4 regions of the Pectobacterium araliae genome follow, and region 3 is predicted to be linked to each of the others. Evidence: predicted binding sites of a transcription regulator. Region 3 holds the regulator's gene; each other region holds the start of a gene.
What was found. Region 3 encodes CRP, which controls carbon source genes, mostly activating them, when cyclic AMP is high. Its sites were predicted from a motif close to ATGTGANNNNNNTCACAT; they were not measured.
Positions count from the first base shown of each region.

Region 1: the regulator CRP is predicted to act here: its motif matches at 4,183-4,200, upstream of AACH44_RS20365 (PTS mannitol transporter subunit IICBA).
Region 2: the regulator CRP is predicted to act here: its motif matches at 5,317-5,334, upstream of garD (galactarate dehydratase).
Region 4: the regulator CRP is predicted to act here: its motif matches at 3,517-3,534, upstream of glpT (glycerol-3-phosphate transporter).

Region 1 covers NZ_AP028908.1:4,480,113-4,488,017, forward strand. The annotation lists gene AACH44_RS20355 (MltR family transcriptional regulator) at 130-714, opposite strand; gene AACH44_RS20360 (mannitol-1-phosphate 5-dehydrogenase) at 815-1,963, opposite strand; gene AACH44_RS20365 (PTS mannitol transporter subunit IICBA) at 2,025-3,932, opposite strand; gene AACH44_RS20370 (DUF3053 domain-containing protein) at 4,423-5,139, opposite strand; gene AACH44_RS20375 (hypothetical protein) at 5,542-6,921, shown strand; gene AACH44_RS20380 (OmpA/MotB family protein) at 6,925-7,659, shown strand; gene AACH44_RS20385 (hypothetical protein) at 7,659-7,905, shown strand, end outside.
Region 2 covers NZ_AP028908.1:3,569,997-3,577,901, forward strand. The annotation lists gene garL (2-dehydro-3-deoxyglucarate aldolase) at 1-189, opposite strand, end outside; gene gudD (glucarate dehydratase) at 260-1,600, opposite strand; gene AACH44_RS16185 (glucarate dehydratase family protein) at 1,637-2,989, opposite strand; gene AACH44_RS16190 (MFS transporter) at 3,593-4,948, opposite strand; gene garD (galactarate dehydratase) at 5,503-7,077, shown strand; gene AACH44_RS16200 (methyl-accepting chemotaxis protein) at 7,747-7,905, shown strand, end outside.
Region 3 covers NZ_AP028908.1:356,216-364,120, reverse strand. The annotation lists gene AACH44_RS01610 (ABC transporter ATP-binding protein) at 1-743, shown strand, start outside; gene AACH44_RS01605 (LysE family translocator) at 810-1,412, opposite strand; gene AACH44_RS01600 (hydrolase) at 1,519-2,556, shown strand; gene AACH44_RS01595 (YheU family protein) at 2,553-2,789, shown strand; gene AACH44_RS01590 (phosphoribulokinase) at 2,873-3,742, shown strand; gene AACH44_RS01585 (OsmC family protein) at 3,856-4,263, opposite strand; gene crp (cAMP-activated global transcriptional regulator CRP) at 4,638-5,270, shown strand; gene argD (bifunctional acetylornithine/succinyldiaminopimelate transaminase) at 5,393-6,619, opposite strand; gene AACH44_RS01570 (aminodeoxychorismate synthase component II) at 6,740-7,315, opposite strand.
Region 4 covers NZ_AP028908.1:232,414-240,318, reverse strand. The annotation lists gene glpC (anaerobic glycerol-3-phosphate dehydrogenase subunit GlpC) at 1-477, opposite strand, end outside; gene glpB (glycerol-3-phosphate dehydrogenase subunit GlpB) at 474-1,736, opposite strand; gene glpA (anaerobic glycerol-3-phosphate dehydrogenase subunit A) at 1,726-3,393, opposite strand; gene glpT (glycerol-3-phosphate transporter) at 3,708-5,057, shown strand; gene yigL (sugar/pyridoxal phosphate phosphatase YigL) at 5,156-5,956, opposite strand; gene pldB (lysophospholipase L2) at 6,005-7,042, opposite strand; gene rhtB (homoserine/homoserine lactone efflux protein) at 7,175-7,795, shown strand; gene rhtC (threonine export protein RhtC) at 7,852-7,905, opposite strand, start outside.

The DNA of each region.
Region 1 (7,905 bases), 540 kb from region 3:
ACCTATATAACGGGAGAATAATGCGGGGCACAGCATACACTATACGCTAAATAATTCGAGTTGTTGAAAGCCCCGTCAGCTTGAAGTATGACGACTTGGGCTAATGTGGAGTGATGTCGCTGAATGGGGCTAAAATGCCTTTTTCAGACTGATTTGCGCAATCAATGCGGTCAGGGATAAAACCAGTGTGGAACGCACCATCTGCTGGTAACGCTGCTGTTGCATGCTCACCAGAAGCGGGTCGGCAGCTTCTGCTACGGGCGGCAAAGCAGGTTCTGCGGGCAACGCAGCAACGCAGTGCAGCTCGCCGATAGGCCCCAGAATTTCATCATCGGTAAAACGATAATGGCGATCGTCATGCGCCAATTCTTCGCCCAGCGCCATTAATAGTTCCGCATCTTCGTACTCTTTACGGCTGATCATGCCCAAGCCATAAATCAATTTCAGGCGCACGGAAAGGTCGCCCAGTGGCCCCGTTCCCGTCATCAGAGGTTCAACGGCATATTTCACCGCATAGTCATCTTTACGGAACACCTGCAACATCAGGATGCTGACCGCTTCAGCCAGCAATTCAACAGCACAGAGCATAAAATCACGCACTGTCTTCCCTGAGTTCAGCGCTTCCAGAACCCGGTTTTCAAACGCCTGTGTTTCTTCCATCGTCACTTCTCGACCCTTTAAACCCGCACACAGCCTACCCCATCTCGGTAGCATGCTTACCGGCAGGTGTGGCGACATCACATCCCCGACGTCGCCCGTATACCTTTACAGCGGGTCGAAAAGACCACACCTGCCTGGTGACGAGACGCGCCGATTACTGCATGGCGTTATACACATTCACTGCTTGCGCGACAACCTCGCTGTCGGCATCCAGACCAGAAATCTGCACTAGCGCCGCCTGCACACCCTGGGTGTGGATTAACTCAGCCAGCTCCAACGCCTGCGGATCTTGCTCGCTGCGATAATGCATCGCGGCAGCAATGCCAGTAATCAGGTTATCATGCGGCAAATGGTATTCCAGCGTTCCCAGCAGCGGCTTGATCAGACGGTCTCCTGCACTCAGCTTACGCAGCGGCTGACGGCCAACGCGATCCACATCATCATGCAGATGGGGGTTTTCAAAGCGGCTGAGAATCTTGTTGATATAGGCAGCGTGCTTATCCGCATCAAAACCGTAGCGCTTGATGAGTACCGCACCGCTCTCTTCCATGGCCCCTTTGACCACAGCTCTGACCTTCGGATCGAGAATCGCATCGCGGATCGTTTGATGGCGCGCCTGCCGACCGAGGTAGGCCGTAATCGCATGACCTGTGTTCAACGTGAACAGCTTACGCTCGACAAACGCCATCAGATTGTCAGTCAGTTCCATACCGGGAATCGCTGGCGGTTCACCGCAAAACTGGGTTTTATCGACAATCCACTCACTGAAGGTTTCTACCGTTACCGCCAGCACATCATCGCTACCCGCTTCGGAAGGCGGTACGATGCGATCCACGGCGGAATCGACGAATCCCACATGCTCAACCACCCATTCCTGATGGCCTTCCGGCAGCAGTTTCAACACATGTTGTTTTAACTGGCTGGTACCACGCACCATATTTTCACAAGCAATAATGTTCAACGGCCGGGTGTTACCGTCGTCATGACGCTTAACCAGCCCCTGAGCGATAGTTCCGGCGATTTTTTCCAGAATCTGCGGCCCCACTGCGGTCGTCACCAGATCGGCCACAGCAATAAGCGCGACAGCATCCTGACTGCCGCTGTGAACAGCGCTAACGTTGCTGACGGTATCAAGGCGCGTGTTATCACCGACAATCCGCACCGTGTAGCTTGTACGGCTGTTCAGAGCATCCAACAGCGGCTGATTGACGTCAGCAAATGTCAGTTCGACGTTGGCATCTGCCAACAATTTACCAATAAATCCACGGCCAATATTACCCGCGCCAAAATGTAATGCTTTCATGAGACATAACCTTAAAAAAACATAAAAAGAGGCCGCCCGAAGGCGGCACAAGCCACGTCAATTAGGCACTCTTTTTACCGGAGAGTAAGTCGAGGACTTCCTGAACATCCTGGGTGTGTGCCAGACGTTCAATAACGGCATCATCATCCAGCGCGTTGGTCAGGCTGGTGATGACCTGAATATGTTCGTTGTTGCGAGCAGCAATCCCAATAACCAGACGTGCAACCTCGTCTTCTTCATCGCCAAAGCGAACGCCTTCAGGATATTGGCAGAAAACAACGCCTGTTTTCAGCACGCGGTCTTTCGCTTCAATCGTACCGTGCGGCACGGCAATCGATTCGCCCAGATAGGTGGAAGTCAGTTTTTCACGTTCCAGCATCGCCTCAACATACGCAGGCTCGACATAGCCGCCTTTCACCAGTTGCTCACCGGCGAAACGAATTGCCTGCTCTTTGTCTGTCGCATGCTGATTCAGGAACACATTGCCAGCACCCAGTTGGAACAGGTTAGTCGGCGTGTCAGCTACAGCGGGTGCAGGCGTTGTTACGGCTTCAGGCTGCGCAGTACCCTGTGCTGCCACCAGACGAGCCGCCAGATCGCTATACAGACCGCTATCCAGGAAGTTGGTCAGAGAAATGTGCTGTGCCTGTGGCGCGTGGCGCATCGCACGCTCAGTCAGATCGCGGTGCGTAATGACCAGATCAACATCGTCCGGCAGGCTATTGATCGCGCTGTTGGTCACCGAAATATTGGTCAGCCCGGCATCCTGAACTTTCTTACGCAGCACACCAGCCCCCATCGCGCTGGAACCCATACCGGCGTCACACGCTACGATGATTTTACGCACGGTGCTCATATCACCACTGACACCGACGTTAGTCGCCGTGCCTTTAGAGGACGTTTTCATTTCCTGCACGCGACGTGTTGCCTCGCTCAGGTCTTCCTCTTTTTGCTTGGTGCTTTTCAGTAGAATTGCCGACACGATGAAGGACACCGCAAAAGCCGCTGCAATCGCGGCCAGGTTAGCGAAGTAAGCGCCTTTTGGCGTCATCGCCAATACCGCCAGAATCGAGCCTGGAGACGCTGGAGAAACCAGACCACCGCCCAGCACGCTCAGCGTAAACACACCAGTCATCCCGCCCAGAATTACCGCGATAATCAGACGCGGGTTCATCAGCACGTAAGGGAAGTAGATTTCGTGAATCCCGCCCAGGAAGTGGATAATCGCCGCACCCGGGGCTGATTCTTTCGCGTTACCACGACCGAAGAACATATAAGCCATCAGCACGCCCATTCCCGGGCCTGGGTTCGCTTCGATCAGGAAGAAAATAGATTTGCCAGTTTCCGTCGCCTGCTGAATCCCCAGCGGTGAGAAGATACCGTGGTTGATGGCATTGTTCAGGAATAGAATTTTCGCAGGTTCAACGAAGATGGACGTAAACGGCAAGAGGTTGTTCTGAACCATCAGGTTAACGCCGGAAGCCAGCACCTGAGAGAAGACTTCAACCAGTGGACCAATTGCCAAAAACGAAAGAATTGCCAACAACATACCAATAATACCGGCAGAGAAGTTGTTGACCAGCATTTCAAAGCCGCTCTTGATTTTACCGTCGACTATGCGGTCAAAACGCTTGATCACCCAGCCACCCAACGGACCGACTATCATGGCGCCGAGGAACATCGGGATATCAGTCCCGACGATCACCCCCATCGTCGTAATGGCACCCACCACACCACCACGCTCACCGAATACCAGACGTCCGCCGGTATAACCAATCAATAATGGCAGCAAATACGTGATCATCGGATCGACAAGTTTCGCCAACGTATCATTGGGGATCCAGCCGGTGGGGATAAACAGTGCGGTAATGATACCCCAAGCGATAAATGCGCCAATATTGGGCATCACCATATTGCTGAGGAAGCGACCAAAGTTTTGCACTTTGATCTTAATATCTGGTGAAAGCATAAAAACACACCCCTATTGAAACGCGCTGACAATAAGAGCGCGTGGTAATTATCGTGAGACGGCGTGGCAACGTGTATTAGTCGCAGCGATGGTGCAACACCGACAGCTTTATTTTTACCGAGATATCGACGGTTACCGAAAGCTCAGCTGTTATAAAAACACCGCTTGCCACAAAAATATTTCCGTCATTATTACTGTATGCAGCGCGGACTCTAACACGCTGTTTTCATACCGCAACCTCATGGCAGGAACGTGACAAAAATCACACAACCACCCTACATCAACGATACAAATAGGTGATTTACTTCACAAAAAACCGTTAAAAATGAAAAACTAAACAGATTTTCAGACAAATACAGCACCCAATATGTGATTTGCATCACATTTTATGGTGCTATGTTTGTTTTGTTTATGTGATGAGAATCACAATTTATTTTCCCCTTCGGTCTGCCAACCCCCTCTTATCCAGAATCGACTCGCCAAGAGGTTATTAGGGATAATTCACGCCATTTACTCCTCTGAGCGCATTCATTACATTCTGCTGCTGCACAGGTAATGCCGCCACCATACTGTTATATTGCACCGCCTGCTGTGCCGTACGGAATTGGACAGATGCGCCGTTAAATACGGCCTGATCGCCCTGAGCCTGAAGGAAATCGCCAACCTGAATCAGGCTTTGTGCAAACGACGTGGCGCTAGGAATAACAGGTAACAACGCATTACTCGGCTGTATTACCGTGCTCGCATAGAGTCGCTCATAAGGAATTTGCACCTCTTCGGGCTGCTTTAACGCGCGGTGGGCATTGTCAGCCTGCGCTTTTGCCGCCTGAATATGCTGCGCCAACAGGCTCATGGTTCCGACTGATTGCCTGAGCGCATCACGCTGCGTCAGATAGTCTTTAGGGACGCGAATTCGAGAAACTTGCCCCAGCATCGGCGTCAAACTGCCGGACACAGCTTGATGAAATTGCTGAGAAAAGGTGGTTAAGATCGCATAATCGTTGGCAAAATTGCCAAAATTCTTCTTCTGCTCTTCCGTCAATGTCGGCAGTTTCCCATCCTGCTGCGACTGTACGCTTTGCAGGAACGCAACGAATGCCTTCCGCTGATCGGCTTCGCTGTCACCACAGGCAGCCAACTGCAATGCCGCTAAAATAACCAGAACTGGCAGCAGCCAGCGTGAACGGTACGTCATCAGCCTTCTCATTCCCTACTCCTGTTATGCTTACTGCCCCGCCAGCCGTGCTTTACTCAGACAGAAACACGCTGGCGACGGATTTTCCATGACAAGATTTTCTACGATATAAGCATAGTCGAATCGGACTGGCTGTGTAGAAAAAGGCCAGTCTCGACGGTCAAAAGAAAGAAAAGCCAGTATGGTTATTGTTTAATCAGAAACATATTATTAAAATTGCGTTTCATCCCGCATTTTTATCCGAATAAAAGGAACGCCCAAAAGGTGAGGTTACTCGACAATATGAAAAAATAGATTTCAAAACAAAATTATTACCAAGGTAATGAATATACGACCTTAAATAAAAAGTGATTCTTTTAGCACGATAGCTTCATTTTTATCTTATTTTTAACAAACGGACGATTTGACTACTCTATGCTTAATATATTACCACTTGAAACATGGCTTTTTATTGCTGTGATCCTTGCCTACTTCATCTATAGCAATCAGAATTTTACCGAGAAGAAAGCTCATGAGTCGCCAGGAATCCTCATTACTATAGGAATATTGGCAACTTTTCTGGGCATTGCATTAGGCCTAGCATCATTCGATATGAATGATGTGGAAAATAGCCTACCAAAGCTGATTAATGGTATAAAAACCGCATTTTGGGCCTCTGTTGCGGGTGTGGCTTGTGCATTAATGACAAAATGGCGCTATGCATTCCGTGGTGTAAGAACAAAAAGCAACCAACCAACACCCACTGATTCCACAATTGACGATATTGTCCAACATCTACAGAGCTCTACAGAATCAATTCACCGATTGCATTATGCTATCGCAGGAAATGAAGACGCATCTTTGCTGACACAGTTAAAATTAATGCGCGGAGATCAAAACGATAAGCTAACCAATATTCATAATGCATTCACTGAGTTTGCAAAAAATCAAACTGAAAACAACTCAAAAGCATTAATTGAAGCATTAAAAGAAGTTATTCATGATTTTAATGAGAAAATTGGTGAACAATTTGGCGACAATTTCAAACAGCTAAATGAAGCTGTTGGTAAAATAAATGAATGGCAACAACAATACAGCCTACAAACACGAGAGATGATTGTTCAACAAACTCAAACAACAGCGAATATGCAGAAAGCGACCCAATCCTTTACCGAAGTCCTGACACAGTCAGAATCATTTACTCAGGTTGCAAAAGATATTCATCAAACGATTGGGACTATATCTAGTTTAGAGAAAGGTATAGAAGAAAATTTAAAACAACTAGCTGAATTAATTGAATCTTCAAAAACAGGTATCCCTGAAATAGAAAAAGGAATCATGGCTATCATAGAGGATGTGAGGAACGGAGCTACAGCCTCCGCCACAGCCATTGAAAATAGTGTTTATACTGTAACGCAAACATTGGAATCATCCACAGCCGATTTTAGCAACCAGATGATAGGTAGTTCAAAAACAATGTTTGATGCTATAAGAAACCAAAATCAGGAAATGCAAAAATCTGTGCAGCAAACAGGCACAGAGCTACAAGAGCAGATAACACGCCTTTCTCAAGATCTCACTAAATATATGCAGAAACACAATGAAGATGTCACAAATAATATTGTCGAGCTGAATAAAAAAACAGAGCAACAGGTTCAAACATTAGATGCAGCTCTAGCGGCTGCGTTGAAGAAATCTCTCGATAGTCTCGGCCAACAATTAGGGGCGCTGTCTTCTAAATTTGTACAGGATTACGATCCGCTAACAGAAAAGCTAAGAGACGTAGTACGCCTATCCGAGAATTTAAGGGGATAGAAGATGAATAATCCATTACTGACTCGCCCAAAAGTAGATAAAGAGGATTTTTGGATCAGTCTGAGTGATTTAATGACCTCTCTAATGATGATCTTTTTACTTATTTCCGTTGTCTATATGATAAAAGTACAGGAGATGGTTAAGATCCCATCTGTATATAGAAATACCTTACAGGGGCTTGGTCAAGCCTTACAGCACGAATTCAAGGACGATCTAAAACGCTGGCATGCAACAATCGACGAAGATCTAACAGTACGATTCCAAGAGCCAAATATTTTATTTACGACCAGTTCCTCTGAGCTAAAGCCGGAATTTAAAAGTATCTTAGATGAATTTATCCCTCGCTACCTTAGTATTATGACTGATAAAAAATATATCAATAATATTGAGGAAATACGCATTGAGGGACATACATCAACGATGTGGCGAACTGGTGTAAGTGAAAATGATGCTTATTTTCATAACATGGAACTGTCTCAGTCAAGAACTCGGACAACTCTGTCATATATTATGAATATGCCCGCAGTTTCAGGCTCTAAAAGTACCTTAAGTTGGTTTAAAAATCACGTTCGCGCCATTGGATTTTCTTCAGCAAAGCCCATTGATAAAGAAGGGAAAACGATCACATCCCCAGAGCAGATTGAAGATAGTGCGCGTTCTCAACGAGTAGAATTTCGTGTCAGGACGAATGTTGAACGCCAAGTAGCCAATATTGTAGAAAAAGGGAGTAAAATATAATGGATTCGTTTCTCGTCTCTCAACTTCCCAATTTTCTTGAATCGCCAATTTTCAATAAGCTACGTAAGGAAATGAAAGCGGAGATTATCCCACCAATCGCTGATATAAAAATGGACGCACTTGTTCTTGATAAAATACTTTCAACAACAGGGAAAGACATTGATATATTAGAAATAGAAATTAATAGTGACAACACGATTAATTATAAAGATAAACGCGTTATTCTTCATATAAGAGATGTTGCAT
Region 2 (7,905 bases), 1.4 Mb from region 3:
CATTAGCTGAGGAATAAACGTCACGATATCGTTAGGCGCATGTTCTCCATCCAGCACCAGCCAGTCGAATCCCGCCAGCCCCAGCACTTCAGTTGAAATCGGGTTGCCCAGCGCACACCAGCAGCCAATCAGCGTTTTCCCCTGCTGCAAATCTTGGCGAAAACGGTTAGGTAACAGCGGAGTCTTCATTTTTTATCCTCGATCATTCCAGCGCCGCTAACCTGAAGCGGCACGCTCAAAAAATGGAAAAGCAGAATGGTTAGCGAACCAGACACGGACGTTTATTATCAAACGTCCACTCAGGAATAAGGTACTGCATTCCCATTGCGTCGTTACGTGCGCCTAATCCCATGTTTTTATACAGTTCGTGTGCTTTCATTACCTGATCCAGGTCCAGTTCGACACCCAGCCCCGGTTTTTTCGGCACTTCCACCATACCGCCAACAATCTGCAACGGTTCTTTCGTCAGGCGTTGGTTGCCTTCCTGCCAAATCCAGTGCGTATCAATCGCCGTAATCTTGCCCGGAGCCGCTGCGGCGACCTGGGTAAACATGGCCAGTGAGATATCAAAGTGGTTGTTGGAGTGAGAGCCCCAGGTTAAGCCCCATTCGTGGCACATCTGCGCCACACGAACAGAGCCTTGCATCGTCCAGAAGTGCGGATCGGCTAACGGGATATCGACCGATTGCAGTGAAATGGTGTGACCCATCTGCCGCCAGTCGGTGGCGATCATGTTGGTCGCGGTAGGCAGCCCCGTCGCACGGCGGAACTCGGCCATCACTTCACGGCCGGAGAAACCCTGTTCCGCGCCGCACGGATCTTCTGCATACGCCAACACGCCACGCAGTTGTTTGCCCAGACCAATGGCTTCATCTAGCGACCAGGCACCGTTCGGGTCTAGCGTGATGCGCGCCTGCGGGAAGCGTTTCGCCAGCGCGGTCACCGCTTCTGCCTCTTCGCTACCAGCCAGGACGCCGCCTTTCAGTTTGAAATCATTGAAACCGTATTTTTCATATGCCGCCTCAGCCAGATGCACGATGGTTTCCGGCGTCAGGGCTTCTTCGTGGCGCAGACGATACCAGTCGCATTTTTCATTCGCCTGGCTCTGGTAAGGCAGATCGGTTTTATTACGATCGCCAATGTAGAACAGGTAACCCAGCATCTCGACGGCATCACGCTGCTGCCCATCACCCAGCAGCGAGGCCACACTGACGTTGAGGAATTGCCCCAGCAGATCGAGCATGGCGGCTTCGATCCCCGTGACGACATGGATGGTGGTACGCAGATCGAACGTCTGCAAACCGCGCCCGGAAGAATCGCGGTCGGCGAACTGCGCACGCACCGCCGTCATCACGTTTTTGTATTCGCCCAGCGTTTTGCCCACCACCAGTGCGGCAGCATCTTCCAGCGTCTGACGGATTTTCTCACCGCCGGGAATTTCTCCGACGCCAGTATTCCCGGCGTTATCTTTCAGAATCACAATGTTGCGAGTGAAATAAGGTGCATGTGCGCCACTCAGGTTGAGCAACATACTGTCGTGACCTGCAACCGGAATAACCTGCATGTGGGTAATCACCGGCGTTGAACTTTGCAATGTCATTTTCTTATCCTTTCTCTCTCATTTTTCTATGTAGGGTTAGCGGCCAAAAACCGGGCGTTTACGATCAAATTTCCAACCAGGAATCAGGTACTGCATGGCGACGGCATCATTACGCGCCCCGCTCGGTAATTTTTTGTACAGATTGTGAGCTTTCATGACCTGTTCCATATCCAGCTCAATCCCCAGACCGGGACGATCCGGCACGTTAATCTTGCCGTTGACGATTTGCAGTGGCTCTTTGGTCAGATGCTGCCCTTCCTGCCAGATCCAGTGCGTATCAATCGCTGTCGGGTTACCCGGTGCCGCCGCGCCCACGTGTGTGAACATCGCCAGGGAGATATCGAAATGGTTATTGGAATGGCAACCCCATGTCAGGCCCCATTCGTCGCACATCTGAGCAACGCGCACCGCGCCGTGCATCGTCCAGAAATGCGGATCGGCCAGCGGGATATCGACCGCCTGCAACATCACGGCATGGTTCATTTCGCGCCAGTTGGTCGCAATCATGTTGGTCGCGACTGGTAGCCCAGTAGCACGACGGAATTCCGCCATCACCTCACGACCGGAGAAACCTTGTTCAGCACCACACGGGTCTTCCGCGTAAGTCAGAATGCCCTTCATGTCTTTGCACAGACCAATCGCCTCATCCAGTAGCCAGGCACCGTTGGGATCGACGGTAATACGCGCATCCGGGAAACGCTTTTTCAGCGCTTTCACAGCATCGATTTCCTGCTCGCCGGGCAACACGCCGCCTTTGAGTTTAAAATCTTTAAATCCATAGCGGTCGGTCGTGGCTTCAGCCAAACGCACAATCGCGTCGCTGTCCATCGCCTGCTGGTGACGCAGGTGATACCACTCATGCTTGCCTTTCTCTCCCGCTACGTTCTCACCCGATAAATAAGGTAAATCCGTTTTTGTACGGTCGCCGATATAGAACAGATAACCGAGCACGGTGACTTCATCACGCTGTTTACCCGGTCCCAGCAGCTCGGCAACGGGGACCCCCATAAATTGTCCCAGCAGATCGAGCAGCGCCGCTTCGAGCGCTGCCACCGCATTCACACGCAGCTCAAACGTCCAGGCACCTTTGCCGAAGGAGTCAAAATCAGAAGATTGATTGCCGAGATGAATGTCATGAACCAGACGGTTCATACGGGCGATTTGTTCGCCTTTCACGCGGGGAATAGCCTCGACCAGCGTGTTATAAATAACGTCCCCACCGGGCGCTTCGCCGACACCAGTATGCCCGGCGCTATCGGTTAAAATGACGAGGTTACGCGTGAAGTAAGCGCCATGTGCACCACCGATGTTCAGCAGCATGCTGTCATAGCCTGCAACGGGGATAACTTTCATCTCGGTAATGACAGGCGTCGCTGAAAAGCTTGTCATTACAGGCTCCCGTCATGAATGGAGCGCACAGGATTGACGCTTGAGTTTCCGATGGTTGCCAAAATGCAGGAATGCATTTTGGCAGGTGAAAATAATTCAGTCATACAGAAATAAAAAACAGATGGTGCACCAGTAGATGATTTCATGTTGTTTTCCTACTTTATTAGCGCGACCTGGTTTTTACTCTGATTGGAATGAACCATGCTTGTAGGGTTACCAGAATAAAAACAGGTATAACTACCTTAATACCGAAATAACACAGTCAGAAAAGCGGTGTCGTACTCCGTGTCGCCTTACCAACCTCAGTAAAAAGTATAAGTTTTCTTATTTCACAACTCATTGGGCAATAGCACAGCATTCCCTATCTAAATGCAGATTAAATATGTCATTATCACAATCGAATGGGAGATGTTTCACGAAAACGAGGAAAAGCGAATTTCTGCCTGATAAACACCGGAATACGTACCATTGGCACCCGACGTTGAAGAAATATCTCCCTACTTTTCATGACATAAATCAATGGCAAAACGCTGCGCCATCAATATGACAGCGCAGCGTTTTATATCATTGCCAACAGGCAGATTAATGCTATAGCGAATGGCTTTAACGCTTAACGAACGGCTTCAACTCAATACGTTTAATATCTTGTACGATGAACAAGTAGCTGACGATGGCAACCAGTGCATGAATCCCGACATAAACTAAGCCACCATTAAAAGAGCCTGTCATTCCGACGATATAGCCGATAGCAATTGGGGTCACGATACCGGAGATATTACCAAACATATTAAACAGGCCACCACTCAGACCGCTGATCTCTTTTGGCGCGGTATCCGCCATCACCGCCCAGCCCAATGCACCAATACCTTTACCGAAGAATGCCAGCGCCATGAACGCAATAACCACCCATTCTGTCGAAACATAGTTACAAATAACCATCGACATAGAAAGCAACATACCCAGGACGATCGGTGTTTTACGGGCAAAGGTCAGCGAGTTGGTCCGACGCATTAAATAATCGGAAATCACCCCACCCAATACGCCGCCCACAAAACCGCAGATTGCAGGAACAGAGGCGACAAGACCAGCCTTCAGAATTGACATCCCTCTTGCCTGAACCAGATAAACAGGGAACCAGGTAATAAAGAAATAAGTCATCGCGTTGATACAATATTGACCGAGATAAATACCAACCATCATCCGTGAAGTGAGCAGTTGCTTAATCTGGAACCATTTTTCTTCTGCTGGCACCTTAGCCTTACTGGCTGCCGCATCCATATTTACCAGTGCGCCACCCGCTTCGATATAATCCAGCTCCGCCTGATTCACCCCAGGATGATCTTTCGGATCATGGATCACTTTCAGCCAGACGAAACTAAGGATCACACCTAACCCGCCCATGAACCAGAACACATGCGCCCAACCGACTGCATGCACCAACCACCCCATGATAGGAGCGAAAATCACCGTGGCAAAATATTGCGCCGAGTTAAAAATCGCTACGGCAGTACCACGTTCCTGTGCAGGGAACCAGGCGGCAACGATACGACTATTACCAGGGAAAGAAGGCGATTCACAAATCCCCACCATAAAGCGCAGTAAGAATAGCGAAATGATAATAGATGACGTGGTAGGAAAGAGATCGACGAACCCTTGCAACAAGGTAAAGAGTGACCAGGTAAAAATACTCCAGAAGTAAACGCGTTTGGAGCCGAAGCGATCGAGCAGCCACCCGCCTGGGATTTGGCCGATAACATAAGCCCAGGAAAAGGCAGAGAAGATATACCCCATACCGACGGCATCCAAGCCGATATCTTTTGACATGGCAGAGCCCGCTATCGAGATAGTGGCGCGGTCTCCATAGTTAAATGACGTGACAATAAACAACATCACGACAATCCAGTAGCGGGCGTTTGTTCTCTTTTGTATCGCGCCAGCTGCTGAGCTTACTGTATTCATGATGAACTCCTGCTTCAATCGCGGTTCGCTCATTCATTCCAAATAACAGATAACGGCGTAGGGTTATCAGAATGAAGATCGGTGGATTATTTAGGGTGTAGTTAAATTCCCATTTTAATTTTTTTTGCGAATAGCCAGGCTATATAGCTTCAGAGTAATTAGCTGACATCTTCAACTCGCAGGAACATTATAATTTTTACCTGCTGATGGCTCACTAGATAAAAGCACAACATTAAAAATGTCCTTTGGAATATGTTGGTGCACTTGCCCTATATAGTGCGAGGTGTTTCACGAAAAATGCCGTTATTCTCTTTTTACATTCATACACATTATTTCCAATTTCCCCTAGGAAACCGCGTGCAGGCAGAATGTGATCAAACTCACCAAAAACTGGAACTTAGCCTGATAAATAAGAAACAAAAAGCCCCGGCTTAGGTCAATTGCATAATGTACGAGAAGGGAACCTCACGTATACTCATTAGCGAGCAATGAAGTAATAGCGTGGTAATGGTTACCACCGTGTTTCTGATAAACCAATAATAAAGGCTTGCATCATGTCAGATAAATCAGAAAGTAATGCTGCGCAAGAGCAGCCACTTTATATTAAGGTGCACGACTCTGATAATGTTGCCATTGTTGTTAATAATAATGGCTTACGTGCCGGAACCCGTTTTAATGATGACCTGGAATTAATTGAACATGTTCCACAGGGTCACAAAGTTGCCCTTGTGGATATCACCAAAGCAGGCGCAATCATCCGCTATGGTGAAATTATCGGGTATGCACTGCGCGATATTGCCCGAGGAAGCTGGATTGACGAATCGCTGGTCGAGTTACCTCAGGCTCCTGCGCTGGAAACCCTGCCGCTGGCAACCAAAATTCCCCCCGCGCTTCCGCCACTGGAAAGCTATACCTTTGAAGGTTACCGTAATGCCGATGGCAGCGTAGGTACGAAAAACCTGCTAGGCATTACCACCAGCGTGCACTGCGTCGCGGGCGTCGTGGACTATGTGGTCAAAATTATCGAACGGGATTTATTGCCCAACTATCCCAATGTGGATGGCGTGGTCGCACTCAATCACCTCTATGGCTGTGGCGTAGCAATCAATGCCCCTGCCGCCGTGGTTCCCATTCGCACCATTCACAATCTGGCGCTGAACCCAAATTTTGGTGGCGAAATACTGGTGGTGGGTCTGGGTTGTGAAAAATTACAGCCGGAACGCCTGCTGGAAGGGACACCTGATGTGCAGGCTATCTCTCTCGACGACACCAGCATTGTCCGCTTGCAGGATGAACACCACGTTGGTTTCAGATCGATGGTGGATGACATTCTGACGATGGCAGACAAACACCTGCAACGCTTGAACAAACGTCAGCGTGAAACCTGTCCGGCATCAGAGTTGGTTGTCGGCATGCAGTGTGGCGGCAGCGATGCGTTCTCCGGCGTCACCGCGAACCCGGCCGTGGGTTTTGCATCCGACCTGCTGGTACGCTGCGGTGCGACCGTCATGTTCTCCGAAGTGACCGAAGTGCGCGACGCCATCCATCTGTTAACGCCACGCGCCATCAATGAAGAAGTCGGTAAACGTCTGCTGGAAGAAATGGCCTGGTACGATAATTATCTCGACAGCGGTCAGACTGACCGTAGCGCCAACCCATCGCCGGGCAACAAAAAAGGTGGCCTCGCAAACGTGGTGGAAAAAGCGCTCGGCTCCATCGCTAAATCTGGCACCAGCGCCATTGTCGAAGTCCTGTCCCCCGGTCAACGCCCAACCAAACGCGGGCTGATTTACGCCGCAACGCCAGCCAGCGACTTTGTCTGTGGCACACAGCAGCTCGCTTCTGGCATCACCGTGCAGGTCTTCACCACTGGCCGCGGTACGCCTTATGGCCTGCTGGCCGTACCCGTGATCAAAATGGCGACCCGAACCGCATTGGCGAACCGCTGGCATGACCTGATGGATATTGATGCAGGTACGATTGCGACTGGAGAGGCCACAATTGAAGACGTTGGCTGGCAGCTTTTCCATTTCATTTTGGATATCGCCAGCGGCAGGAAAAAAACCTGGTCCGATCAATGGGGGCTTCACAACGCACTGGCCGTTTTCAACCCAGCCCCGGTAACCTGATTATCGTTCCCCGCAGGCCAGAATCATTATCTGGTCTGCGGATCGCGTTATTTGATCTGCAATAAATTCAGCATCAATAAAAATGGAAGAAAGGCCGTAATTAAAAGAATAAATAGCAGAGCAGCAACATTTAATTTCATTCACGTAAAGAAAAAATAAAGAAAACTTAACAAGTTATTTTTCTTAGCGTCAATTTCATCGATTCCAAAACACTTTTTAAGAAAAACCTCTATTTTACACCCACCTATTTTTAATCATTTTCTTACCAATTATTTATTACCAATAAAATGAATCAATTGACAGATAACCGTCCCCATCATAAATTTATGCTTGCTGAAAAAGCGTGCTAACACTGATGAAATATTTGTTACAAATACACAGTTACAAAATCTCCATCACGCACAATATAGGGTTAATATCTCGATCATTATAAGTAGTGTCTGGCATTATTTTATATAAACGAGTAAACCACCCAAAAAAATTTCAGTATACCTACTTGAATAACTTGAATATTTACACAGCAATATGCCTGACAGATTTCACGGGACTCACCATTCGGCAGCGACACTGCGTTTCATCCTCTGTAATAACCAGAGCAGCAGAGACGAGAAAAGTAGCCAGCGTGGCTGAACCTGGAAACTGAGCGGGATACGTACGCCGGGGTTTCTAATGAGATTAAATACACCTGTCACACAGCAGGAGTATCTGTTAGACATGGACACCATATTGATGTCCACAACAAATATTCACAGCCACATTACCTATGCCAACTCTGCCTTTATTAAAGTTAGCGGTTTTTCTGAAGAGCAACTCATCAACCAGCCGCAC
Region 3 (7,905 bases):
ACGAATCGCCATTGCAGCATCTGGTGCGTCTGGCAGAACGGGAAACGGAACAGCAGCTTCGCGACTATCTCGGCGGCTTCGGTTTTCAGGGCGACAAAGTCACGGAGATCACCGAGCGTTTCTCCGGCGGCGAAAAAGCCCGTCTGGTGCTGGCGCTGATCGTCTGGCAGCGCCCGAACCTCCTGCTGCTCGACGAACCAACCAACCACCTCGATCTGGATATGCGTCAGGCATTGACCGAAGCATTAATCGATTTTGAAGGCGCGCTGGTTGTCGTCTCGCACGATCGACACCTGATCCGCTCTACCACCGACGACCTCTATCTGGTACACGACCAGAAAGTAGAACCCTTTGACGGTGATTTGGAAGACTACCAACAGTGGCTGGTCGGCCTACAACGTCAGGAAAATGCGGCCGACGAAACGCCAAAAGAGAATACCGCCAACAGTGCGCAGGGCAGAAAAGATCAGAAACGCCGCGAAGCCGAATTGAGAACGCAAACACAGCCGCTGCGCAAACAGATAACCAATCTTGAGCAGCAGATGGAAAAGTTGGGGGAAACGCTGGCGGCGCTGGAAGCACGACTGGCGGACAGCGCCATCTATGACATCAGCCGCAAGGCCGAACTGACTGACTGCTTGCAACAACAAACCAAAGTCAAAATCGAGCTGGAAGAAACGGAAATGTCCTGGTTGGACGCACAGGAACAGCTAGAGCAGATGATGCAGAGCGATTCGCTTTAAGATTTGTGTCCTGAAAGGAGTAACGAGCGGAAAACCGCTCGTTACTTCATCTGAGCCAGATCAGCATTAATGCCAAATCAACAGCACGCAGGCGGCGGTCAGCAGCCCCATTGACACATTGAAGATAATCCACGCTTTCTTACTGCGCAGCAGTCGCCCAATCATCGTGCCGAACCCGAGCCAGATGACGCCGGAAACCAGATTCACCAGCACAATCCCGACGCTTATGGCGATTACAGACTGGTTATAACCTTCACCCGCCAGGCTAAAGCTGGCAACCGCGCCCAACGCCATGAGCCACGCCTTCGGGTTCAGGAATTGCAGCAACCACCCCTGATAAAGTCGGATCGGCTGAGGGGGAGCAACAGTCGTTTCCAACTGTTCGTAAGCCGCCGTGGCGATTTTCCACGCCAACCACAGCAGATAGGCACTACCGAGGACTTTCAAAATAAAGTGCAGCGAAGGATAAATCAGAATCAACCCACCGACACCGAATGCGACCAGCAGCAAAATGCTCTGCATCCCCAGCATGATGCCAACCATCAGCCACAGCGAACGCATAAAGCCAAAATTCGCGCCCGAGGTTGTCAACAGCATATTATTCGGCCCCGGCGTAATGGCCGCCACCCACAAAAACCCCAACATCGAAAGAAATAAACTTAGTTCCATTATTTGTGGGCGCTCCTGACCCAAATGTCGTACCAACTGGCAGCATTGAAGCTAACAGTGTGATATTGATCGTACAAGAGCCGACAACAAGATTTTCATATCCTTTATGTATGACCATTTCCGTCCGCTGAGCGGCGCACATAACCCGCATCTGCAAACGCTATTACCGCGCCTGATTCGCCGTCACGCGCAATTCTCGCCAGTCTGGCAAGCGCTCGAATTACCTGATGGTGATTTCGTCGATCTGGCATGGAGCGAAGCCCCTGAACTGGCGCGGCACAAACCGCGCGTGGTGCTGTTCCACGGGCTGGAAGGTAGTTTCCATAGCCCTTACGCCCATGGCCTGCTACATGCCTGTAAACAGCGCGGTTGGCTGGCCGTCATCATGCATTTTCGCGGGTGCAGCGGCAAACCTAACCGAATGAAACGTATTTATCATTCCGGCGAAACCAGCGATGCTTGCTATTTTCTACACTGGATGCAAGAGACGCTGGGCAATGCGCCTACCGCCGCTATCGGCGTTTCTCTCGGCGGCAATATGTTGGCTTACTTACTCGGCCAACAGGGCGAAGCCTGTTCCCTGTCCGCTGCGGTCATTGTTTCCGCCCCTTTGATGCTCGAACCCTGTAGCCGCCGGATGGAACAAGGCTTCTCCCGCGTCTACCAGCACTACCTGTTGCACCTGTTGAAACAAAACGCCAGTCGCAAGCTGGCAGCCTACCCAGACACATTGCCGATTCAGTTGCCGCAATTGAAGCGAATCCGCCAGTTGCGAGAATTTGATGACGTCATTACTTCGCGTATCCACGGCTTTCGTGATGCCGCTGACTACTATCGACGCTGTAGCGCCCTGCCGCTGTTGCCTCAAATACGCAAACCGCTGCTGATCATCCACGCGAAGGACGATCCTTTCATGACGCCAGAGGTCATTCCCGATATAGCGCAGTTACCGTCTACTATTGAGTATCAGCTAACGGAACACGGTGGGCATGTCGGCTTCGTCGGAGGAACGTTGCTGAAACCGGAAATGTGGCTGGAACAGCGCATTCCCCATTGGCTTAGCCCTTTTTTGGACCGCGCCGCCGATTCTTCTTCAGGCACCACTTTTACTCAGAAACCCGTTAACTCAGGAACCCTAGCGTGATTATTCCCTGGCAACAGCTCGATCCAGAAACGCTGGATAACATCATCGAATCTTTCGTGCTGCGCGAAGGCACCGATTACGGCGAACAGGAGCGGTCGCTGGCGCAGAAAGTAGAAGATATACGCCGTCAGCTTCAATCCGGCGAGGTGGTTTTGGTGTGGTCTGAGTTGCATGAAACTCTCAATATTATGCCGCGCAACCATCTCAATGCGGGAGGGCATGCCCCTTATTGAGCATGGCGAAAGGCGTGAAAGAACGCGCCAAACATGCTAACAATGATAACTAATGACGTCTTTTTTGAGGAGTCACGCGCCTTATGTCACATCAGCATCCGATTATTGCGGTTACCGGTTCCAGCGGAGCGGGAACCACGACAACCAGTCTGGCCTTTCGTAAGATTTTCCAGCAGTTTGATCTACGAGCAGCCCAGTTAGAAGGCGACAGCTTTCACCGCTATACCCGCCCGGAAATGGACATGGCGATCCGCAAAGCGCGTGATTTGGGGCGCCATATCAGCTATTTCGGCCCGGAAGCGAATGATTTCAGCCTGCTGGAACAAGCGTTTATCGAATATGGCTTACATGGTCGCGGCCAGACGCGTAAATATCTTCACACCTATGATGAAGCGATTCCCTACAATCAGGTTCCTGGGACATTCACACCGTGGGAACCCATGCCGGAACCCACTGATATTCTGTTCTACGAAGGGCTACATGGTGGTGTGTTCACCGAACAAAACAATGTGGCGCAGCATGTCGACTTGCTCGTCGGCGTTGTGCCGATCGTCAACCTGGAGTGGATTCAAAAGCTGATTCGTGACGTCAATGAGCGCGGTCACTCGCGTGAAGCGGTGATGGATTCCGTCGTCCGCTCGATGGAAGACTACATCACCTATATCACGCCACAGTTCTCTCGCACACACATCAACTTCCAGCGCGTGCCTACCGTGGATACCTCTAACCCGTTTGCCGCTAAGTCTATCCCTTCACTGGACGAAAGCTTCGTCGTCATTCATTTTCAAGGGTTGGATAATATTGATTATCCCTATCTGCTCGCCATGCTACAGGGTTCGTTTATCTCCCACATCAACACGTTAGTCGTTCCTGGCGGGAAGATGGGGCTGGCAATGGAACTCATCATGGCGCCGCTGGTGCAGCGGCTGATAGAAGGGAAAGCCATCGAATAAGCACCGAGATACGCGGGCCGACCACAGGGGTGAGGCCTCCCCATGGGAACCTCCCCCTGTGTTTCCCCTTATAACAGGCTTAAGTGACCAGAATTAGTGCCCAGAGAAAAGGATTAGGCCAGCACTCTAATTTCGTGACTGTGCGTCACCTCAACGGCTTTGCCCAGCATCAATGCCACAGAGCAGTATTTTTCCGCTGACAGGGCAACGGCTCGTTCGACGGCTTTATCGGTCAACCCTTTTCCCGTCACGATAAAATGCAGATTGATATGGGTAAATAAGCGCGGCGCTTCAGAGCGTCGTTCTGAGGTTAATTTCACCTCACAATCCGCCACGTCGTTGCGACCTTTTTGCAGAATCGACACCACATCAATCGCACTGCATCCCCCTACGGACATCAACACCATTTCCATCGGGCTCGGCGCTTTATCGCCGGAATTGCCGTCCATCAATACCTGATGCCCTGATGCGGATTCGCCCAAAAACGTTAAGCCTTCAACCCATTTTACCCGAGCCTGCATAATGCCTCTCCACTAAAAATTTTTTGAAAATTTATACCGTTACTGTACAAAAACCAGCGTTAATCAGAGCTTTGTCATGCTGAAGCGAGACAACACAAGACACATCCTTAAAGCTGTGTTAAAACGAAAATAGAATAGACCTTTTCTGGACAAAGCCAGAAACGAAGAAGATGATGACGTAGCCAGACATACCCAACCACGTTTACGGTGCAGCAAGGCAGTAACCGCAAAATCAAGGGTACAGTGGTTCCAGTATATTCCCTGACGTCATTCTGCCTAGACTGAATTTTATTTTTTTAGCAGTTAAACACGCCGTACAGGGAACTCTGACCCCTGTAATTTGCGCAGTGAATTACAACAGAGGATGATAGCGAATGGTTCTCGGCAAACCGCAGACAGACCCAACTCTCGAATGGTTCCTTTCCCATTGTCATATCCACAAGTATCCATCGAAGAGCACGCTGATTCACCAAGGTGAAAAAGCAGAAACGCTTTACTACATCGTGAAAGGCTCTGTTGCAGTGCTAATCAAAGATGAAGAAGGCAAGGAGATGATTCTTTCCTACCTTAATCAGGGCGATTTTATTGGTGAGCTCGGCCTGTTTGAAGAAGGTCAGGAACGCAGTGCCTGGGTTCGGGCAAAAACCGCCTGTGAAGTGGCTGAAATTTCCTATAAAAAATTCCGCCAGCTTATTCAGGTTAACCCGGATATCCTCATGCGTCTGTCTGCGCAAATGGCAAGCAGACTTCAGGTTACCTCTGAGAAAGTCGGCAACCTCGCCTTCCTTGATGTGACCGGACGTATCGCCCAAACATTACTCAACCTGGCAAAACAACCTGATGCCATGACGCATCCAGATGGCATGCAAATTAAAATTACCCGTCAGGAAATTGGGCAAATCGTTGGCTGCTCGCGTGAAACCGTGGGTCGCATTCTGAAAATGTTAGAAGACCAGAACCTGATCTCTGCGCACGGTAAAACGATTGTCGTTTACGGCACTCGCTAAACCCCTGTCGCTGTACCCTACCAACAAAAAAGCGTGAAGCCTCGGCCTCACGCTTTTTTTATGGCGTGCCATCCGTGGCCGCCACCCTACGTTTTTTATCGCTACTCTTTTAAGCGCGTAACTCAGTTTGCTGCGTTAACGACCTGCGCGACAGCGTTGGCGAACTTCTCCATCCCCTGCGCAATATCGTCTTCATCAATGATCAAAGACGGTACAAAGCGGATGACGTTCGGCCCCGCCATCAGCACCATCAGCCCTTGAGCCGTTGCCGCCGCCAGGAACTCGCCCGCGCGGCCATGCCACTGCGGTTTCAGCTCTGCCCCCAACAGCAGCCCCATCCCGCGAACCTGATCAAATACGCCGTACTGCTGATTGATTTTCTCCAGTTCACTGACAAAACGATCGTGACGATCCGCTACGCCCGATAGCACTTCTGGCGTGTTGATGATATCCAGCGCGGCTTCCGCCACAGCACAAGCCAGCGGGTTGCCGCCATAGGTGGTTCCATGCACCCCAACCGTCATCGCTGAAGCGATCTCTTCCGTCGTCAGCATCGCGCTAATCGGGAAACCACCGCCCAACGCTTTAGCCGTCGTCAGGATGTCCGGCGTAATACCATAGTGCATATAGCTAAATAATTTACCAGTACGTCCCATCCCACTCTGCACTTCATCAAACACCAGCAGCGCTTTATGTTGATCGCACAAGTCACGAACACCCTGCAAAAATTCAGGCGTAGCGGGGGTAATTCCGCCTTCCCCCTGAATGGGTTCGAGTACAACCGCGCAGGTGTGATCGTCCATCACTGCTTTAACGGCAGCGAGATCGTTGAACGGAACGTGCACGATATCGGCAGGCTTAGGCCCGAAGCCATCGGCATACTTAGGCTGTCCGCCAACTGAAACGGTGAACAGCGTCCGGCCATGGAACGCATTGTAGAAGGCGATGATCTTGGTTTTATACGGACTATGGCGTTTAACCGCATAGTAACGCGCCAGCTTAAAGGCGGCTTCGTTAGCCTCTGCACCAGAGTTAACAAAGAACACGCGATCGGCAAAAGTGGCATCGATCAGTTTGCTGGCGAGGCGTAGCGCAGGTTCATTGGTGAAAATATTGCTGGTATGCCACAGTTTTTCGCCCTGCTGCTGTAACGCATTAACCAGCGCAGGATGGCAGTGACCGAGCGCCGTGACCGCGATACCACCGGAGAAATCGATATATTCTCGGCCGTCCTGATCCCAGACACGGCTCCCCTTACCTTTCACGGGTACAAACTTCGCGGGTGCATAAACCGGCAAAATAACCTTATCGTGGGTATCCCGTGTCACTGCTTTCTGCTCTACTGCCATTTGCTGCCTCACTCTGCTGTCCATTACGTCAGAAATGAAAATATAGTCAATAAATATGCATAGAAAATCAATAACAGGCAATATTAAATCAGCCGATGAAGAGAATAACTTTCTACACGATTAAATTTTAAGGAAATTATCCAAAAGCTGATGTCCTTGCTGGCTGAGAATACTCTCAGGATGAAACTGAACCCCTTCCAGCGGCAACGAGCGATGACGGACGCCCATAATTTCGTCACGTTTCCCTTCATATTCGCTCCAGGCCGTGATCTCAAAGCAATCGGGTAGCGAGGCGGCATCAATAATGAGCGAATGATAGCGGGTAACCGTCAAAGGCTGAGCTAGTCCCGCGAAAATCCCCGTATCGCTATGCGCAATTGCTGAGGTTTTCCCGTGCATGACCTGCCGCGCCCGCACCACCCGCGCGCCAAACGCCTGCCCCATCGCCTGATGGCCAAGACACACGCCAAGAATAGGCAACGTATCAGCAAAGTGACGGATAGCCGCCAGTGAAATGCCCGCCTCATCGGGTGTACAGGGGCCCGGAGAAATCACCAACCGCTCGGGCGCCAGCCGTTCAATCTCACGCAGTGTCAGTTCATCATTACGCTTCACCACGACTTCTGCACCAAGCTCACAAAAGTATTGATAAAGGTTGTAGGTAAAGGAGTCGTAGTTATCGATAATTAGCAGCATAATTAATTTAACTTATTGATAAATAATGAATATGTCATTTAATCTTTCTTTCCATACCCGCACTACTATACCCGCAATTTTTTCGATACCTTCTTATGGGCTAAAGCGATAAAAGCTATTGTACCCGTCTCCAGCATGAAAGGGATGACAAGAAATTGACGTTAACAAAATGCTAAAGATACCTATGGTCATGCGGTGTAATCCGCTTCCCCTCAAAAGCGATCAGGCCATCTTTTTCCAGCTTGTCCAGCCAGCGGGTTAACTCGGCAGATAGCCTTTAATCGGGTAGTCCTACCGCGTATCAAAACCGTTAGAGCCTTTGCGCAGGGGTATAACGTGAAATTACAGGGTAAGCGCTGTTTAAGCCGCTTAAGCAGATTTACATCGCGCTCCTTTCCTATAACTCTGGCAGTGTGACCACCCGAAGGCGCTTCTCACAGGCCACTTGTATCATCCCGATACTGGAAACATTGGTGGCTGTCATCGACAGCAGGTTTTCATGGTCAAAAATACGACAAAGTTTTGCAGACTTGAGCGCTTTGGCTCTACTGGAAAAGAGCGAAACCTGGCACCCAGCGCTATAGTTAAGG
Region 4 (7,905 bases), 120 kb from region 3:
CTGCTTTGCCGCCTGTTGGCGATACCAGCGCCGGAAGGTGCCGAACGAGTATTTCGGCAGTTGGCGACGATGGTCGATTTTCAACGCCTTATCCAGCAGTTGGCGCACCGGCTTCAGGCTGGTAGCCGTATTCACCAGCGGTGCAAACGGCGTGGCTATCGACCCCATGAAGTCAGTGTGGCTCAGAATTGCATCGCGCAGCGTTGGCTTGTGACTGCTGTGCGTCGCTTTCGCACGCTGAATGATGTCGCCAATTTTGACATCCGACGGGCACGCCACCTCACAGCGTTTGCAGTTGGTGCAGTATTTCAGCGCATCGTCGTACAGCGCCGGATCTTTACGCCGCAGGCGTTCACCGTCCGGCCCGGCCTGTTTCGGGCCAGGATAAAGCGGATTCACACGCGACACCGGACAGTACGTGGTACAGACGGTACATTTGATGCAATCTTCAAAACTGTTATCGCTAAGCAGGCTCATGGATTGCCCTCCTTCAGAATCTGTTCGGCAACATGAAGTGCGCTGAGCAAGGAAACCCCCGCCCCGCATCCCTGCACAATAGGGTCGAAACCTTCCAGCACCGCACCCATCGCATACAGATTATTGACCGTTTCTCCCCCGATATGCGGATGCAGATGCTCATCGACAATCACGCCAAATTGCATATAAGGCTGCGGCGCAAACACGTCCTGCTGGCTCCACCCCTCGCGCTGGTCAGCAAACCGAATGTCCAGCCCGAAGACGGGTTCAGCCACCCGATCGAACTGTGTTACCAACCCATTGCTAAAGAAACTCCCGCTCGCCAACACCGCATGCTTCGCCCGCAGCGGAATATCACGGTGGTGGTGGCTATGAACAGCGATCTCCTGCGGCGACAGCGATGCACGCACCGCGCGATCGCCCGGCATCACCATGCCACCCAGTTGGCGGAAACGCTGCGACAGCGCCTGATGCAAGCGCAATCCGAGTACCGACGGCGGTAAGGTCGGCAGCAGCAGCACCGGTTTACCTAATGCATCAGCGAGTTCACGCACGATCTCGGGGCTGTCCAATCCCAGACAGGCAGGCATGATGATGGCATCGTTGCCGTTGGCCAGAAGCGACAACTCTTCCACCAGCGTCGCGCGATTTTCCGGTCGATCCAGCACACGGGCGATATTTACCGCACGGAATTCGCTGGGGTTTTGACGTAACCGATCCAACACCGGCAGCTTGAGCTCATCGCTACGTGCCGCAACACCCTGCGTCTGAAGCGTGCCAGCCACAATACGAGACTGAAAATCCAGAAAGCCTTCAATCCCGGCGATGAGTGGATTGTCGCCAAAACAGGAATCCGGCAGACCACGCGTGACGCCATCAACCGGACTTAGCCAACATGCACGAAACTTACCTAACGGCGTCATACGCCAGTGATTGTGGTGATGGTCGCCCAGCAGAGTGATGTTGCTACGTTCCAGCAGCGCCTCAGCCTGTGGCAACAAAGTCGCTAGCGCCGTCGCGCCTATACGGGAATACGGGTGATGAGGAGCCTGACGCGCCAACTCATTCAACGCATCAAGCGGCTGGCTCACGGGCTGTCCGTCAGGGAGATGGGAAAGTAAATCCAGCGCACCGGAAGAAAAATGCAGCGCATTCTGCCCCGCGCTGACAATCGCACAGCGTTTTCCCTGCTCCGCTAAACGAATGCCGCAGGTCAATCCCGCCAGTCCGCCACCGATAATCACAACGTCATAGCGCATGACGATCCTCCTGACTGTCGCTGGCCGTCAGGCCGCACAATCCCTGATAAATCCAACTGGTAAACTCACTTTCGCGCAGCGCATTGCCCCAGGCAATCGGGCGAATCCCTTTCCAGCGTTCGTTCAAAAACTGGCTGAGCTGCGTGAGCGATTGCTCCGGCGTCGCAGTCCCCAGACGGCACAACAACCCCGCCGCGCGGCAGGCGCACAACTCACCCTGACAAGTTCCCATGCCAACACGAGTACGCCGACGCAAATCAATCAGGTTGTTCACCTGCAACGATTCCACGGCGTAGCGCACTTCCCCTGCCGTCACGGCCTCACATTCGCACACCAGACTACGATCCAAACGTTCACCGGATAGCATTCGCCCGGCACGTTCACCGTGGCGATAAATCGCCGAACCGCGCAACGGCGCAGAGAGCGGTTTTGCCGCAGGATACGCAGATAAAGCATGAGGCGCGGTTTTCACATCCTCCAGCGATTCAGAACCGGGCAACGGCGTCTGTGCCGTTGAGCAAGCTACGTCATGACCCAGTTTCTTGCAGATCGCGTCAGTCACCCATTCTGCCATCAGACGATAGGTCATCAGCTTGCCACCAGTGATGGTAATAAATCCCTCCAGCCCGTCACGGCTGGCATGGTCAAGCAGCACAATGCCGCGACTCACGCTACGCCCGCTAGGGTCACTATCGTTGGCAACCAGCGGGCGGACGCCTGCATAGGCACGTAGAATGCGCGTGCTCGCCAACTTCGGTGCCAGCATTGAGCCTTCCCGCATCAGCGTTTCCACCTCAGCAGGCGTCACCAGCATGTTGTCGATTTGATCGTAATCGATGTGAGTTGAAGTGGTGCCAATCAGCGAAATGGTATCGCCCGGCACCAAAATGTCGGCATCCGCCGGTTTGCGACAGCGGTTGATCACCATGTTGTTGATGCGGTGGCCAAGAATCAACAGCGCGCCTTTTGCCGGGAACATGCGCACACGCAGATCGGCATATTCCGCAATATGTTGCCCCCAAATACCGCCCGCGTTGACCACCACCTGTGCATAGATTTCTGTTTCTACACCTTTTTTATGGTCGAAAACGCGCACACCGGTAATACGATCGCCCTGACGAATCAGCCCGATGACCTCATGATAGGTCAGCACTTCCGCGCCGTGCTCGCAGGCATCGATCATGTTGGCCGCCGTCAGGCGAAAAGGATCGACAGAGCCATCCGGCACGCGAACCGCACCAGTCAATGTAGGGTTTGCCGCTGGCTCCAGCCGTAGCGCTTCCTGCGGATCCAACGCCTGAGCGCCAATCCCTGCCTGTTGACAGGCAGTGATAAACTGCGCCTGCCAGCCGAGATCGTCTTCCGGCAAGGTGATAAACAGACCATCAGTAGGTTCAATGCAATGGCGAGCGATCCGCCGGAGAATCTGGTTCTCTTCAATACATTCACGGGCAGACTCGCCATCGGTTACCGCATAGCGGGCACCGCTGTGTAATAAGCCGTGATTACGCCCGGTCGCTCCGGTCGCAATATCATAACGTTCAAGTAACAGGCAGCGCAGTCCACGCAGGGCACAATCCCGTGCCGTACCCGCCCCCGTTGCGCCACCGCCGATGACAACCACGTCAGTTTCACGCCAGTTCCCCGTGTTTTTCATTCTGCTCTCACTTCAGGCGGAGGGTATGTATGTTGCTATTGGGACACAAAAAGAAGGGTTAATGTTTGATAAAGAGCAAAAACGAACACTAAACGAAAATAAATGGGAGTTTAAAAACAATAAGTGTGATTTACATCACTAAAACCACACAGTGTAATTTTCCAATTCTGTTAACATGAGCGCAAAAATCGTCACAGTTTCATAAAAGTGTAACATTAGCGTCATGAATCACACTCATTTGCACGCTATCCCCTTACAATAACGTTCGTAATAGAACAAAAAAGCTATCGTTTTTTTTCGCATTGGAGATATCTATGCTGAGTATTTTTAGGCCCGCAGCCCACCAGCCACGCGTGTCGCAGGATCGTGTCGATCCCCTCTATCGCCGCTTACGCTGGCAGATTTTCATGGGGATCTTTTTTGGCTACGCCGCTTACTATCTGGTACGCAAAAACTTCACCCTGGCAATGCCTTATCTGATTGAACAGGGCTTCTCGCGCGGCGATCTTGGCTTTGCACTGTCCGGTATCTCCATCGCCTACGGCTTTTCCAAATTCATCATGGGTTCGGTATCTGACCGTTCCAACCCGCGAGTATTCTTGCCTGCTGGTCTGATTCTGGCCGCTGCCGTTATGCTGTTCATGGGTTTTGTACCGTGGGCAACATCCAGCATTGCCGTCATGTTCGTCCTGCTGTTCTTGTGCGGCTGGTTCCAGGGAATGGGATGGCCACCGTGCGGGCGCACCATGGTTCACTGGTGGTCACAAAAAGAACGTGGCGGCATTGTGTCGGTATGGAACTGTGCTCACAACGTCGGCGGCGGGCTGCCACCTCTGCTGTTCCTGCTGGGTATGGCCTGGTTTAACGACTGGAAAGCGGCACTCTACATGCCAGCTTTCGCCGCGATTCTGGTTGCGCTGATTGCGTTTGCCTTAATGCGTGATACTCCTCAGTCCTGTGGTTTACCGCCAGTTGAAGAGTATAAAAACGACTATCCAGTTGACTATAATGAAAAAGACGAAGAAGAACTGACGGCTAAGCAGATTTTCATGCAGTACGTTTTCCCGAACAAACTGCTGTGGTACATCGCTATCGCCAACGTCTTCGTTTACTTGCTGCGTTACGGCATCCTCGACTGGTCACCGACTTACCTGAAGGAAGTTAAGCACTTCGCGCTGGATAAGTCTTCCTGGGCTTACTTCCTGTACGAATATGCGGGTATTCCGGGTACGCTGCTGTGCGGCTGGATGTCTGATAAGGTCTTCAAAGGTAACCGCGGTGCAACGGGCGTGTTCTTCATGACGCTGGTGACAATAGCAACTATCGTGTACTGGATGAACCCAGCCGGTAATCCGGGTGTGGACATGGCGTGTATGATCATCATCGGCTTCCTGATTTACGGCCCGGTTATGCTTATCGGCCTGCACGCGCTGGAATTGGCACCGAAGAAAGCGGCAGGTACGGCAGCGGGCTTCACTGGTCTGTTCGGCTACCTCGGTGGCTCCGTTGCCGCCAGCGCCATCGTTGGCTACACCGTTGACTTCTTCGGTTGGGACGGCGGTTTCATGGTGATGATCGGCGGCAGCATTATGGCGGTACTTCTGCTGGTTGTTGTTATGCTGAATGAGAAAAAGCATAAAGCAGAATTAGCCAACCGCGCTTAACCTTTAACGTGTATTGTCTGCGCGGCGTACCTGCTACGCCGCGCATCATCCTATCCAACTGCCTCCCCCAGTACGTCGCTACCGGCCTTGGCGATGAATTACTTCAGAAACAATTCCCGCAGGTAATTCGGCACCGCGCTATCCGCGTTAGTGCCAATCACTTCGCGATCCGGCAGTAAATCTTTCAGGCGCTGATGCGCGTTCTGCATCACGCAGCCTTTACCCGCCATCGACAACATTTCGTAGTCGTTCATACCATCGCCAAACGCCACGCACTCTTTGAGCGAGAAGCCGATAATCTTCGCCACCTGTTCCAGCGCATGGCCTTTAGATACGCCGCCCGCCATCACTTCCAGACAGGTGAGCGTCGAAAAACTCACGTTGACGCGATCGCCCCAACGCGCGTTGATCGCTTCTTCCAGCGGTAACAGTTGCTCGTGGGAATCGCAGGTAAAGAACACCTTGCTGACGCCATCGGTCTCAAGTAATGCAGGTTCAAACAGCTTGTATTTAAAGATCGACTCTTTGAAGAAACGCTCTTCTTCCGCACGCGGACGGTTCATAAACCATTCATCATCACGGTAAACGTGCGTCAGCATATCGGGGTTATTGTGTACGACGCTGTAAAGGTCACGAGCAATGTCCTGATCCAGATTGTGGCTGAAAATCAGTTCGCCCTGCGAGTTGTGCACACGCGCGCCATTCGAGGTAATCATAAACGCACTGATGCCGAGGTTATCGCGGATCTGCGCGACATCCATGTGGTGCCGTCCGGTAGCGAACACAAAGTGAATCCCTTTCTCCGTCAGCAGCCTGAGAGTTTCTTTCGCATACGGGGACAGCGAGTGGTCGGGTGACAGCAGTGTGCCATCTAAATCGGACGCAACGACATGGTACATAACGATGAGATCTCACTTCTGGTGTATTGGCGGCACACGCCGCAAAAATTAATGATAACGCGCAAAGTGCGAAAAAATCAGCGCAAATGCCTGAGCGCGGAGGTTATCCGTTTCAAAGAGAATTTCATGCCGCGCACCGCCGATAACTTGCAACACGCCGTCAGAATTAGGGTTTCCGTTCTGCACCAGTGCCTGACAAAACGTCTTCTGACTAGGGTTATCGACCACGCGATCTTCCTGCGCCTGCAATAGCAGGAGCGGCGTAGTGATGGCGCTCGCCTGTGCCAGTAACTGCTTTCCCGCCTGTAGCGCTTCACGTACCCAATGGTAAGTCGGCCCGCCTACGCGCAAATCCGGCGAATCCGCATAAAAGCGAATACTGCGCTGGTACCGCTCACGGCTGTGCGTCAGCACATTCATCCGATAAGGCAAAGGACGCCACTGCCCGGTGCCAATCGCGTAATAATCACGTATCGCTGGGCGACGCTCCGCCCAATCAACGATCCATCCAGCCACACAGTGAGGAAGCGGCAAACGGATGCCAAACATTGGTGCGCACAGTGCCACCGCATCAAATAACGCAGGTTGGCGAGCCAGAAGCTGTGCCAGAATCGCGCCGCCCATTGAATGCGCTAACGCAAACCGCCGAGTATATCGCTTAACGTCAATGTGCTGCTGACACAGTGTTTCGGCATCATCGACATAATCACTGAAGCGCAGCACGTGTCCACGGTGGCCGTCTTGCAACATCCGTCCAGACCGCCCTTGCCCACGATGATCCATGATGAGTACATCATAGCCGCGATGAAAGAGATCGTAAGCCACTTCGCTGTATTTGACATAGCTTTCGATACGGCCAGAAAAGACAACGACAATCTTGTCGTGCTGAGGCGCGGTAAAACGAACAAATCGGATCGGCACATCGTCTACGCCAGAGAACTCGCCCTCTTCGCGCTGACGCCAGAAATCCAGTAATTCTCCGGTCGCAAAGGCGGCAAACTGCGCTTCTCGCGTGAGCAGATTTGTCACTAACGATTCAGGCGTTAACCGTTCCGACGTAAACAACGTATTAGGGCGTTGAATCATCACACCTCTCCGGTGACGCAGGGAAAACAAAGCTAGCGGAAGAACATGACAAGCAGTAGAGCACGAGCGTATTGTGACATAAAAAACAGACAGACTCTCGTAATACAGAACGTGGTTCAGGAGCAGCATTTCATGACATTGGATTGGTGGTTAACCTACTTACTCACAACGCTTATTCTTAGCCTGTCGCCCGGTTCAGGTGCCATCAATACCATGAGCACTGGCATCAGCCACGGTTATCGCGGCGCAGCGGCCTCGATCTGTGGTTTGCAGGTCGGGCTGGCGATTCATATCGTGCTGGTCGGCATCGGGCTAGGCGCACTGCTGAACCAGTCGGTACTGGCTTTTGATATACTGAAATGGCTGGGCGCGGCGTATCTGATTTGGCTGGGGATTCAGCAGTGGCGCGCCGCGGGTGCATTGGATCTTCAGGCACTCGCCAGCGCGATGCCACGCCGCAAACTGTTTAAGCGCGCAGTGCTGGTGAATCTGACCAACCCGAAAAGCATCGTGTTTCTGGCGGCGCTCTTTCCACAGTTCATTATTCCCCACCAACCGCAGGCCGCGCAGTATCTGGTGTTGGGCATCACGACCGTGGTGGTCGATATCATCGTGATGATTGGCTACGCCACGCTGGCCACGCGTATCGCCGGATGGCTGAAAGGCCCACGGCAGATGAAGACGCTCAACCGGATATTTGGATCGCTGTTCGTGCTGGTCGGCGCGTTACTTGCCACCGCGAGAAAGGCCTGATTAAGGCAGTGCGCCGTATCGGCTAGCGGCGCACACCGATCATTCAAAGGGAAAAGTTAGCGAGAGAAAATCAGGTGCAGGCCGAAACCGGTAAACAGCACGCCCGCCAC